3 regions of the Paenibacillus haidiansis genome follow, and region 1 is predicted to be linked to each of the others. Evidence: predicted binding sites of a transcription regulator. Region 1 holds the regulator's gene; each other region holds the start of a gene.
The links. The regulator Rex, encoded in region 1, represses fermentation and respiration genes when NADH is low (regulators of the CRP and FNR family bind a similar motif). The targets are predictions, from matches to a motif close to TTGTGAAATATTTCACAA.

Region 1 (4,267 bases):
GGAGGTCGCCGGCAAGCATCTCGGCTTGCAAATGAAATATTTCACCGTTGTCCATACGCTTACCCGGCTGTTTAAGGACAGCAAGACCGGACAATTGCCGAACCTGAGAACGATGCTTGGTCATGCGGAGGGCGAAAAATCGGCGGAATGGTGCTCGGTCATCGACGGATTGTATCCTTCGCTGCTCGATGTGAAAGATTGTTGGGACCGGCTGGCGGAACAATTGTTTGCGCTCATGCCGGAACGCAGTGATGCGGCCCCCGGCGACCCCGGACAATTCGTGCTCCGGCTCTTGCAGGACAAGAAGCCGAAAGTCTGGGAGGCGCTTTCCGCGATCGAGAATCAGATCTATACCACGCTTTCCGATACGATCCGCAAAGGGGAGCGTCTGCTTGCCGAGCTGAAGGACGACGACAACGATTACGGATTCGACAGTTTAGTCACCGATATCAGCGGCCTGTTCAAGGATCTGGCCGGCGAGCGCGACGCCCTGCGGTTCTTCATGAAGATGGACGATGCCAATACGGTCTACTGGCTCGAAGGAAACGGCACCTATCGCAGCAAATCTCTGCAATTGTTTGCGGTTCCGATCGATGTGAGCACGCAGCTGAAAGGATTTTTCTTCGATAAGAAGAAAAGCGTGGTCATGACTTCGGCTACGCTGTCGGTGGATAAATCGTTTCAATATATGATCGACCAGCTTGGGCTCGGGGAAGCGGCGGAACAGGAGCGGCTGCTTACGGCGATGCTTCCCTCGCCGTTCAATTACCGCGAACAGGCGCTTGTGGTCATCCCGCGTGACTTCCCCAGCGTGAAGGGCAGCGTGGGCGACGATCATTTTGTGCGTACGCTGGTGCAATCGCTGGCCGATACGGCGGTCGTCACGAAAGGCCGCATGCTGGTGTTGTTCACTTCCTACCGGATGCTAAGGCAGGTATACGATCCGCTCAAGGAGCTCTTGGCGGAGCAGGGAATTACCGTGATCGGGCAAGGCATGGACAGCGGAAGCCGGACCAAGCTGACCCGGCGCTTTCAGGGACAGAACGCCTCCGTGCTGCTGGGAACCAACAGCTTTTGGGAAGGAGTGGACATCCCTGGAGAAGCGTTGACCAGTCTCGCCATCGTCCGGCTGCCGTTTCAACCGCCCAACCATCCGCTCGTTGAGGCCAAGAGCGAACGGCTGCAGCAGGAGAAGAAGAATCCGTTTATGAAGCTGTCGGTTCCTCAGGCCGTGATCCGGTTCAAGCAAGGCTTCGGACGGCTGGTCCGGTCCTCGCAGGACCGCGGGATCGTGGTCGTTTACGATACGCGCATCTTGGAATCTTACTACGGAAAGTATTTTTTATATTCTTTGCCTGGACCGAAGATGGAGCATATGCCGCTTGGGCAGATGGTTCCTCGCATTTCGGAATGGCTGGATGTATAAAGAGCGAGATTTATAAAGAGTGATGAATAAGAGCGGTAATTGTTGTTCAAATCGCGCCAAATAGGGGGATAACCAATGAAAACGGAAAAAATTTCGGATGCTGTAGTACGCAGATTGCCGGTGTATTTGCGGTTTCTCAATGAATTGAGCCGCCGTGAAGTTCCGACGGTATCGTCCCAGGAGCTGGGACAGAAGCTGGATCTCAATCCGGCGCAAATCCGCAAGGATCTCGCGTATTTCGGCGATTTCGGCCGCAAGGGGATCGGCTACGATGTGCCCTATCTGATCGAAAAGATCAGGCAAATTCTCAATTTGGACCAGCAGATCAACGTCGCTTTGATCGGTGCCGGTAATCTCGGTCAGGCGCTGTCCAATTACAATGCTTACGTCAAGGACAATATGAAAATTGTGGCCGTTTTTGATTCATCGCCCGCCAAAATCGGCACCATGATCAACAACATCGAGATTCAGCCGATCGAAGAGCTGATCGAAACCGTAAAGAAGAAAAATATCCGTATCGGCATTATTACGGTACCGGACGTAGAGGCACAACGCGTGGCCGACCAGCTTATCGAAGCGGGGATCGGGGCGATCCTCAATTTTGCTCCGATCATCATCAAGGCCCCGGCCGAAGTGCGCGTGCATGCGGCCGATTTCACAACCGATTTGATGAGCTTGGCGTATTATTTGGATGGGGGAAAGGAAACAACCAATGACGACTCGAAAATGGCTGATTAAAGATGGAACTTTTGCCGTACTTGACCGGGAAAACCCGGTTCTTCGCGGCTATATGCTGATTGAAGGCGACACGATCGCCTATATCGGCGAAGACCGGCCTGTGGGAGCGGAAGGAGCCGAAACGTTCGACGGCAAAGGCCTGCTGTTTCTGCCGGGCCTGATCAACACCCACGGCCATGCCGCGATGTCCCTGCTTCGCGGTTATGGCGACGATATGGTGCTGCAGCAGTGGCTGCAGGAGAAAATGTGGCCGATGGAAGCTAAATTTTCGGGAGAAGACGTGTACCGGGGCACGGCACTGTCGGTTCTGGAAATGCTGAAAGGCGGGACGACGACGTTCCTCGATATGTACGACCATATGGATCAAGTGGCAGCCGTAGTCGAGCAGTCGGGCATCCGCGCCGTGCTGACGCGCGGCGTGATCGGTTTGTGTCCGCCGGATGTGCAGCAGCAGAAGCTGGATGATGCGGTGGCCTTCGCCAAGAACTGGCACGGCAAGGCGGACGGGCGGATTACGACGATGATGTCTCCGCACGCGCCTTATACCTGTCCTCCGGATTATATCGAGAAAATCGTACAGGCGGCGCATGATCTGAATCTTCCGCTTCATACGCATATGTCGGAAACGCGCGCCGAAGTCGAGCAGAATGTGGCCGATTACGGCGTTCGTCCCGTTCAGCATCTGCTCAATCTCGGCTTGTTCAGCCGCCCGGCACTGCTGGCGCACGCCGTGCATTTGACCGACGAGGAAATCGGGATTTTAGCGGATCACCATGTCGCCGTGTCCCATAATCCGGGCAGCAATCTCAAGCTGGCAAGCGGCGTGGCGCGCGTGCCCGAGCTGCTTAAGGCCGGGGTCACCGTCTCGCTCGGCACGGACGGTCCGGCCAGCAACAATAACCTCGACATGTTCGAAGAGATCCGCCTGGCGGCCCTGATCCATAAGGGAGTTTCGGGCGACCCTACGGCCGTTCCGGCAGCGGAAGCGCTCCGAATGGGCACGGAATACGGAGCTAAATCGCTCTTCCTGTCCGATACGGGCAAGCTCGCCGCCGGGATGAAGGCGGATTTCATCGCGCTGGATACGGAGCAGGCTCATTTCCTGCCGCGGACCGATTATATTTCGCATGCGGTTTACTCCGCCGGTCCGAAGGATGTAGAGCATGTCTGGGTGAACGGCAAGCAGGTCGTCAAGCACGGAGAATGCCTGACCTTGGACGAAGAGAAAGTGCGGTTCGAAGCGCAGGCGGCTTTTGAGGGCTTGCTCGCTCGATGATTAATCCGGCATTGGGGAAAGGAAGAGAGGCTTGAGAAACAGAACCAAATGGATCCTGCTCTCCATTGTGATTTTGGCGCTCGTGCTCATCGGCCTTCACCGTTATTATCTCTATATTCAGCAGGAATTACGGCAAGGAGAGGACGCGGCCGTTCAGCAGGCCCGGCAGGAAGCGGGGCTTCAGGAAACGACGAAAGTGTGGAAGTCCGTCTGGGACAAAGTCTGCTGGGTCATTCAGGGTAAGGATGAGAATGGCCGCGAGGTCATGATCTGGCTGCCGGAAGGCGGACAGCCCGAAATAAAGCCGCTGTCCGAAGGGGTATCGGAAAGCCAGGTGCGCGAGATCATACGCGACACCTATCCGGGAATCGAAATCGTCAGATTAATGCCGGGTATATATAACGATGAGCTGGTCTGGCAGCTTTTTTACAAGGAAAATGCCCATCATTACTACCGTTTCTTCCGTTTCGGCGACGGGACGCCGCTGGAAGAAGTATTCACATTGCCTAATCGGTAGTTTTTTTGAAAAAAATATAGCCTTGCCAAGGACGCTGTATAAGTGACGGTCTTTGGCAAGGCTTTTTTTAATGATTTTAATTTAAATTTTAAAATATATTCACACTCTTCATTCGAAATAGTATATACGATATGATATACTCTAACTTGTAGAAAATTTATAGATAGACGATAATGACTTTTTGATATATTCGATTCAAAATTTACAGCAAGGAGGACATTTACGTGAAACTGCGTATTGTACCGATTGTGGCTAGTGTGGCAGTGTCCGCGCTGCTGTTGTTCGGAGGATGGTTCGCTTATAAAGAGTG
Region 2 (4,267 bases), 180 kb from region 1:
GTATAATCTAAAATAACATGGGCTGGCATAATCTAAGCGTGTTCATTCCTCCGGAAATATGCTATGATGTAATATACTAACTAATCGTAAGTTTAGCATCGTAAAATTTGTGTTCTTTTATTTATGAGGTGAATTCACATGGAAGAAAATCAGTTCGCGATGTGTCCCCGCTTCGAGTCGGCGTTCGTGATTCTGGGGAAGCGCTGGAACGGTCTGATCATCCGGACATTGATGAGCGGGCCCAAGCGTTTCAAGGATATTTCGAACGGGATTCCGGCAATGAGCGACAAGATGTTGTCCGAACGCATGAAGGACCTGGAGAATGAAGGGATCGTGGCCAGACATGTTTACCCGGAGACGCCCGTACGGATCGAATACGAACTGACGGAGAAGGGCAGGGCCCTAAGCCCGGTAATGAACGAGGTGCAATGCTGGGCTGAGCAGTGGATTAAGTGAAGGGCGTGCCGTTTTCCCGTGGCGGAAGCGGCACGAATTATAATGAAAGTGGGTGTACTTGTGGCTGAGGTAATCGTAATCGGAGCGGGCCCTGCGGGAGCAAGCGCGGCATTGTTTCTGGCTAAAGCGGGGAAGGAAACCCTGGTGCTGGACAGCAATACCAGTATGACGAAGCGGGCTTGGATTGAAAACCATTATGGGGCAAAAGACATTTCCGGGCCGGATCTTTTGAAAATCGGTCGGGAGCAGGCCCAGAAGTTCGGAGCCAAATTTATCGAAGAGAAAGTCACGGTCGTGGATACGAACGGTGGATCAAGAGTCACGGTAAAAACGGAATCCGGCCGCAGCTACGAGGCTTCGCATGTGATTTTGGCAACCGGAGCCCTCACGGATCTCGCGGGTGCGATCGGGCTTGAGCTGAAGGAAGGCAGAGAGCCGAGAATCAAGACCGTCATCGCGACGGACGGTAACGGACGCACCAGCAATCCCCGCATTTGGGCCGCAGGCACGGTCGCCGGCGTAAGCGTTCACACGATTATAACGGCGGGGGACGGGGCCAAAGTGGCGATTGAACTCATCAGTGAATTGAACGGAGACCGTTATGTGGATCATGACGTATTGAAGGCTTAGTATCATTTAAATCGGAATCTCTAAGGGCTGCCGGAAGTAGTGAGACTACGGAAGGCGGCCCTTTTTGTGCTCCGTGCACATGCACTGCGCTAAAATCGACAAAAAGCTTGTGACTGGAATCACAAGCTTCATTTTCAGGGTGCGATAGGCTAAATTTAGTATTTTGAAATGGAGTTCTTTTAGGATCAAAGTTTAATTGCGTTAGGAGGGGAACAGGTATGACTGAGCGCAAACGGCAATTTGACAAGGAAGACTTAGTCCGCGATATCGTGCTGGGGTTCCCGAAATCGGCGGATTATTTCCGTCGCCGCAAAATCGATTTTTGCTGTGGGGGCAACCGCTCTCTTCAGGCGGCCGCAGCGGAAAGAGGGATCGAGGCCGAGGAACTGGTCGCCGATTTGACGGAACTCGCGGCGGCTCATCCGCAAGCGGAAGAAAGGGATGCATGGGAGGAAGCGGATTCCCGGTCCTTGATCGAGCACATCGTCAATAAGCATCATGCGTTTTTGCGGGAAGAATTGCCTGAGCTGCAAAAGAGCGTGACGAAGGTCGCGCGCGTTCACGGCGAACATGATCCTCATTTGCTTGAAGTGCAGCAATTGTACGGACAGCTTCGCGACGAATTGCTGGAGCATACCGCCAAGGAAGAGGCGGAAGTGTTTCCGAAGATGATCAACTGGGAGCTTGGTCAAGAGGAAGAGGTTCTCGGCAAACTGCGGTCCGCGATCGACGAGCTGGAGGATGAGCATGAGGGAGCGGGGCGGATTCTCAAAAGGCTGCGGGATATTACCGGGGATTATCAACCGCCGGCTCACGCCTGCACGACTTACCGGACGACCTACGCCCGGCTGGAAGAGCTGGAAGGGATGACATTTACGCATATTCACCTGGAAAATAATATTCTTTTTCCGCGCTACTCGGAAGTCTGAATCATAGATTTACAGCCTTCTCTGTTTTTCCTTGTGGAAAACAGAGAAAAATTTGAACAAATATGTGATAAGTTTCACATTTAGTGTGAAATAAATCACAATTTAATTAGAATTTTAAATATATAATTTTGGTATGAAGTTGGAAACCGATTAAAGCAGAAGTCATGGAGCAAACGGATATTGAAGGAGGCAATTCTGAGATGGAAACAGCCAAAGAGAAGCTGGTCGTCATCGGCAACGGGATGGCAGGGATCAGCACCGTAGAGCAAATTTTGAAATTAACGACCAAATTCGACATTACCGTGTTCGGGAGCGAGCCGCATCCCAATTATAACCGGATCATGCTTTCCTATGTTCTGGAAGGCAGCAAAACGCTGGACGATATTGTGCTCAATGATTTGAACTGGTACAAGGATAACGGAATTACCCTGCATACGGGAACGACCGTCGCCAAGATCGACGAAAGCCGCAAAGAGGTAGTTGCTGCGGACGGCCTGCGGGTGCCTTACGACAAGGTGCTGATCGCCACGGGCTCGAATTCGTTTATTCTGCCGATTCCGGGCGCGGATAAGGAAGGCGTCGTCGGCTTCCGCGATATTGCGGACTGCAATCAGATGCTGGAAGCGGCCAAAACGTACCGGACCGCCGCTGTCATCGGCGGAGGCCTGCTCGGGCTGGAAGCGGCCAAAGGGCTTGTTCAGCTCGGCATGGACGTGACGGTCGTCCACCTTATGGAAGATTTGATGGAGCGCCAGCTTGATCATCAGGCGGCCTCGATGCTGAAGGCCGAGCTGGAACGCCAGGGCATCAAATTCAAAATGGGCGCGCAAACCGTCGAACTGCTCGGCGACAAGCGGGTCAGCGGCCTCCGGTTTGCCGACGACACGGTGCTGGATGCCGAATTCGTTGTCATGGCGGTGGGTATCAAGCCGAATGTGGCGGTGGCCAAGGAGAGCGGAATTGAAGTCGGCCGGGGGATTGTAGTCAACGACTACCTGCAAACCTCGATGGAAAATGTGTACTCGGTCGGCGAATGCACCGAGCACCGCGGCGTCTGCTACGGCCTTGTAGCCCCGCTGTTCGAGCAGGGCATGGTGCTGGCGAAGCATATCAGCGGCATTGACACCGCGCCTTATGAAGGCTCGGTCGTATCGACCAAGCTGAAAATTTCCGGAGTCGACGTGTTCTCGACCGGCGAGTTTATCGACGGGCCGGAGCATACGGTGATCGCAAACAAGGACGATTGGAAGCGGACCTACAAAAAAATACTGCTCAAGGACGGCGTCATGGTCGGTGCCGTACTGTTCGGCGATATTACGGACTCGGCGGAACTGCAAAAGCTGATCAAGCAAAAAACGGTCATGACCGACGAGTTGTACGCTTCGCTCATGGGCACCGGCTGCTGCGGCGGGGGCAAAAAGAGCACCTCGGTCGAAAATATGGCCGATGAAGAGATCGTCTGCGGCTGCAACGGCGTCACCAAGGGGACGATCGTGGATGTCATTACGAATCAAGGCTTGACGACGGTCGACGAGATCAAAGCCTGCACAGGAGCTACCCGCTCGTGCGGCGGCTGCAAGCCGGTGGTCGAGCAAATCCTGCAATATGTACTGGGCGACGGCTTTAAAACGGCGGCCAAACAAGGGATTTGCGGCTGCACGACCTTGAGCCGCGACGAAATCGTGGCCGAGATTAAGGCGAAGGGGCTGCAGACGACCAAGGAAGTGATGAATGTGCTCGGCTGGAGCCAGCCGGAAGGCTGCTCGAAGTGCCGCCCGGCCATCAACTACTACCTCGGCATGCTGCATCCGGATACGCACGAGGACGAGAAGGAATCGCGCTTCGTCAACGAGAGAATGAGCGCAAACATCCAGAAGGACGGCACGTACACGGTCGTGCCGCGGATGTACGGCGGCGTGACCACGCCGGAGGAATTGAAGAAGATCGCCGACATTTCGCTGAAATACGATGTCAAGGTCGTCAAGGTGACCGGCGGGCAGCGGCTCGACCTGATCGGCGTGAAGAAAGAGGATCTGCCGAAGGTATGGGAAGAGCTCGACATGCCGTCGGGATATGCATACGCGAAATCGCTGCGCACGGTGAAGACCTGCGTCGGCTCGCAATTCTGCCGCTTCGGCACGCAGGATTCGATGGGCATGGGCGCGACGCTGGAGCGCAAATTCGAGCGGCTCGACTTCCCGGCCAAATTCAAGATGGCCGTCAACGGCTGCCCGCGGAATTGTGCGGAATCG
Region 3 (4,267 bases), on a different contig from region 1:
TCCAGATCGCCGATCATCCAGCCGAGCTTGGGCGTAATTTCGGGCAGGGTAGGCTGGTCTTCGAAATCGAGCCATGGAGCTGCCGAAATATCCTGCGTATACCGGAAGGTCCGGCCCGGATAACCGTCAAAGTCCCAAATCCGGGTCCAAGTAGCCCCGCCGTCGGTGCTGCGGAAAATGATCGCATCCGGCCACCAGGAATTCAGCGAGGCGACCATAATCGTATTCGGATGCTGAGCGTCTACCGCCAGACCGCCGTATCCGAAATAATTGTCGCTGCTGCTGGAAGGTATGGGGCTGATATTGGTCCATACGCCGGTCGTCGTATTGAATTTCCAGACATCGCCCTTGGTGCCGTCGTACGGGCCGCAGCCGTCGCTGTAGGAAATGTAAAGATGGCCGTTGTCGGACAGGACGCCGTGATGCGGGAGGTAACCTGTCGGTTGCCCCGGCACGGCCGACCAGGTGACGCCGCCGTCGGTGCTGCGGTATACGCTTTCATTTTTGTCGGCGACACCGACATAAATCGTTTGAGTAGCTTGTCCCGATGTTCCGGTCGATGGATCGAAGGTGATCCAGGCCAGACCCACGATATCGCTTTGGTATTCGTTATCGGGATTTTCCACATAAGTCCCCGGATTAGGGAAGCTGGTTACTTTACTCCAAGTGGCGCCATAATCGGCGCTTTTCCATAATCCGTTGCCGCTGCGGGCTCCGAAATATAAGACGCTGTTCTTGTTGGGGTCGATGGCGAGGCGCTCTCCCATCGATCGTCCGGGCATATTCCCGCCAACCTTGAAGGGGAGGGACGCTTCCTGCCAGGTTTCGCCGCGGTCGGTAGAACGCAAAATGCTTCCGTTATGCGGATCCCAGCTATTGGTGTAAGTCCCCACGGCCAGGTAGAGTCTGTCGGGATCCACCGGATCGGTAGCCAGCGCATCCACCCCCGTCTTGCTCCATTCGTCCATGCCGACCCAGTCCAGGAGTTGAATCCAACTGTTATCGTCCGGATTCCAGCGGTAAGCGCCGCCGATATCCGTCCGTGCATAGATCAGGTTCGGTTCCGATTCGTTGAAAATGATACCCGGCACAAAGCCGCCGCCGCCGCCCGTCACGACCTTGTTCCATTCATAGTTTTCGGTGCTTGCGGCTTCGGCCTTGTCCGGCAGACCGGTAAAGGCCGTCCCTGCGATAAGAACGGAAAGAAGCAGAAGATAGAGTCCTTTCAAGCTCTTTTTTCTTGTCACACAAAAACCTCCCAATGAATTGATTGAATAAGTCCGGCTAATCAGGAATTACGGCTGAAGCATATCATGTAATATTCCGTTCGGCTGGCATTAGCGTGCTGCGGGCATCACCACCTTTAAAAGTTGTTGGGGTAATTTGGAAGCGCATTCAAATAACGATTTGGGCAGGGTAAAATCTATTTTGCGGTTTCGATTGCTAAAACGAGAGATCGGGATCCGAAGAAGAATAGTCGAAGAGGGAGGAATTATATGATTGAAACGGAAGCATGTCCCATGAACATTCGTTCATAGACTACCTTAATTTAGAAATTTAGTCAATATAAACAATTAATTGTAAAAAATCATTCATAATCAGCCAAAAAATGAGCGGATAGTAAGGCTAGTTTTAAAATACGGAAAGGACGGGTAAATAATCAAAAAGCACGACTGCAGCCGAATACAATTGACCCAACAGGTTAAACTATGAGCAACTTCACAAGTTACTTTAAGAATGTTAAAACCTGATGACTATTTTTGTGGAAAATATGTTACAATTGTTGTTGGGTTGTTCAAAGCTTAATTGTTCAAATTTTCACTAGACATGAGAGCTGAAAGGGGGATTGGGGCCCCGGATACCCCAAAATTCAAGCATTATTAAGGCTTATTGCAAAGGAGAATTGGTATGTCAGATTCGATCACAGAAACAAATTCTGTTCAAGAAACGAATGTTTCGGCCAACGGCAATGCTCAAAAGGATATTGTCGATCAACTGCTCAAACCCGAGGTTCAGGAATCCTTGACCGTCCTCGTACAGCAGCTTCCCAAATTGACGGAGCTCGTCAATGTGTTGACGAATTCGTATGATTTCGCCAAATCGATGGCTACGGACGAAACTTTCAAAAGCGATATGGTCGGGGCCATCTCGGAGATGGCGGGTCCGGTTAAAGATAAAGTCAAGCACTTGGCGGCCAACGTAATCGAGGCGAAAGACCGCGCCGAAGCCAGCCAGGAAGTGATCGGCCTTTTTGGTTTGCTTAAAATGCTCAAGGATCCGGAAGCACAGAAGCTGTTCCGTTTCGTAAATGCCTATCTTCAAGTTGCGAATGAAAAGAACGGCCGCAAGTAAGAATTTGTACTGAACTATTAACTCAATTTGTTAGAACGGAGGACGGAGAATTACTATGTCTAAACATATTGTTATCCTGGGTGCCGGTTACGGCGGAGTACTGAGCGCTTTGAACGTTCGGAAATACATGAGCAAGGAAGAAGCGCGGGTTACCGTAGTCAACCAGTATCCTACCCATCAGATCATTACCGAGCTGCATCGTCTCGCGGCGGGCAGCATTTCCGAACGCGCGGTGGCTTTGCCGCTGGATAAGCTGTTCAAGGGCAAAGATATCGATCTTCGCATCGCCAAAGTAGAGAATTTCTCGGTTGACAGTAAAGAAGTGAAGCTGTCCGACGGTACGAAGCTCTCGTACGATGCGCTGGTTGTAGCTCTCGGCAGTATCACCGCTTACTTTGGTATTCCGGGACTGGAGCAGCACAGCATGGTGTTGAAATCGGCCGACGATGCCAACCGCATCCACCGTCATATCGAAGAGAAAATCGCGGAATACGCCAAATCCAAAAATCCGGCGGACGCTACAATCCTTATCGGCGGCGGCGGTTTGACCGGGGTTGAGCTGGTCGGGGAAATCGCCGACAAGCTGCCTGAATTGACCAGAAAACACGGCATCGACCAATCCGAAATTAAATTGCTGCTTGTGGAAGCAGGACCTAAGATTCTGCCGGTTCTGCCGGATGTCCTGATCGAGCGCGCCACGGCTAGCCTGGAGAAACGCGGCGTGAAATTCCTGACCGGGCTGCCTGTAACCAATGTCGAAGGTAATACGATCGACCTGAAGGACGGACAAAAGATCGTGGCCAACACCTTCGTTTGGACCGGCGGCGTGCAAGGTCATCCGCTTGTCGGAGAATCGGGTCTGGAAGTCAACCGCGGCCGCGCCACGGTCAACGAATTCCTGCAATCCGCTTCGCATAAAGACGTATTCGTCGCCGGCGACAGCGCGGTATCCTTCGGACCGGACGGCCGTCCGTACGCTCCGACCGCCCAAAACGCTTGGCAGATGGGCGAGCTGATCGGTTACAATCTGTATGCTTACCTCACGGGCCAGCATATGGAAGAGTTCCATCCGGTCAACTCCGGTACGCTGGCCAGCCTGGGCCGCAAAGATGCGGTAGCCACGGTCGGCGCCAACAACACCGAGCTGCGCGGACTGCCTGCAACCTTGATGAAGGAAGCCAGCAACATCCGTTACTTGTCCCACATCAAGGCACTTGACGCTTTGGCTTATTAATTCAAGAAGCCTGCGCCTTATACGATACGAAAAGAGCCTTCACCCTTGGATCGTTCATCCGATCCGGGGTGAAGGCTCTTTTTAATATCGATTTCGATCTAAGTGTATTATTATACAACGCCGTGGGCGATCATCGTATCGGCCACTTTCAGGAAGCCGGCGATGTTGGAGCCGACGACGAGGTTTCCGGCATGGCCGTACTCCTCGGCGGCATTGACGCTGTTATTGTAAATGTTCTGCATAATATTCTTCAGCTTGGCGTCAACTTCTTCGAAGGACCAGGCCAATCTTGCGCTGTTTTGCGCCATTTCCAGGGCCGATACGGCGACTCCGCCGGCATTGGCGGCCTTGGCCGGTCCGAAATACACGTCATTTTGCAGGTACACTTCAATGGCTTCCAAAGTGGAAGGCATGTTGGCGCCTTCGGCGACGAATTTTACGCCGTTGGCCACGAGCTTCTTGGCCGACGCTTCGTCGATTTCATTTTGCGTGGCGCAAGGGAGCGCGATATCGCAAGGAATGCTCCAAATATCGTCGCAGCCTTCATGATATTCGGCGGAAGGATGCTCGCTGACGTACTCCTTGATCCGTTTTCTTTCCTCTTCTTTCAGACGTTTTACGGTTGCCAAATCTATGCCGTTCTTATCGTAGATATAGCCGCCCGAATCGCTGCAGGCCACC

Region 2: a site for Rex is predicted at 2,078-2,095, ahead of nirB (nitrite reductase large subunit NirB). Genes of this name have one in related genera too.
Region 3: a site for Rex is predicted at 1,807-1,824, ahead of V3851_RS20825 (DUF1641 domain-containing protein). Genes of this name have one in related genera too.

Annotation. Positions count from the first base shown of each region.
Region 1 covers NZ_JAZHPZ010000001.1:135,716-139,982, reverse strand. Annotated here, with positions in the region: gene dinG (ATP-dependent DNA helicase DinG) at 1-1,426, shown strand, start outside; gene V3851_RS00600 (redox-sensing transcriptional repressor Rex) at 1,502-2,164, shown strand; gene V3851_RS00595 (amidohydrolase) at 2,139-3,440, shown strand; gene V3851_RS00590 (cell wall elongation regulator TseB-like domain-containing protein) at 3,472-3,957, shown strand; gene V3851_RS00585 (hypothetical protein) at 4,182-4,267, shown strand, end outside.
Region 2 covers NZ_JAZHPZ010000001.1:319,676-323,942, reverse strand. Annotated here, with positions in the region: gene V3851_RS01580 (winged helix-turn-helix transcriptional regulator) at 139-456, shown strand; gene V3851_RS01575 (FAD-dependent oxidoreductase) at 517-1,086, shown strand; gene ric (iron-sulfur cluster repair di-iron protein) at 1,305-2,015, shown strand; gene nirB (nitrite reductase large subunit NirB) at 2,216-4,267, shown strand, end outside.
Region 3 covers NZ_JAZHPZ010000013.1:114,806-119,072, reverse strand. Annotated here, with positions in the region: gene V3851_RS20830 (X2-like carbohydrate binding domain-containing protein) at 1-1,247, opposite strand, end outside; gene V3851_RS20825 (DUF1641 domain-containing protein) at 1,909-2,352, shown strand; gene V3851_RS20820 (NAD(P)/FAD-dependent oxidoreductase) at 2,408-3,586, shown strand; gene gdhA (NADP-specific glutamate dehydrogenase) at 3,697-4,267, opposite strand, start outside.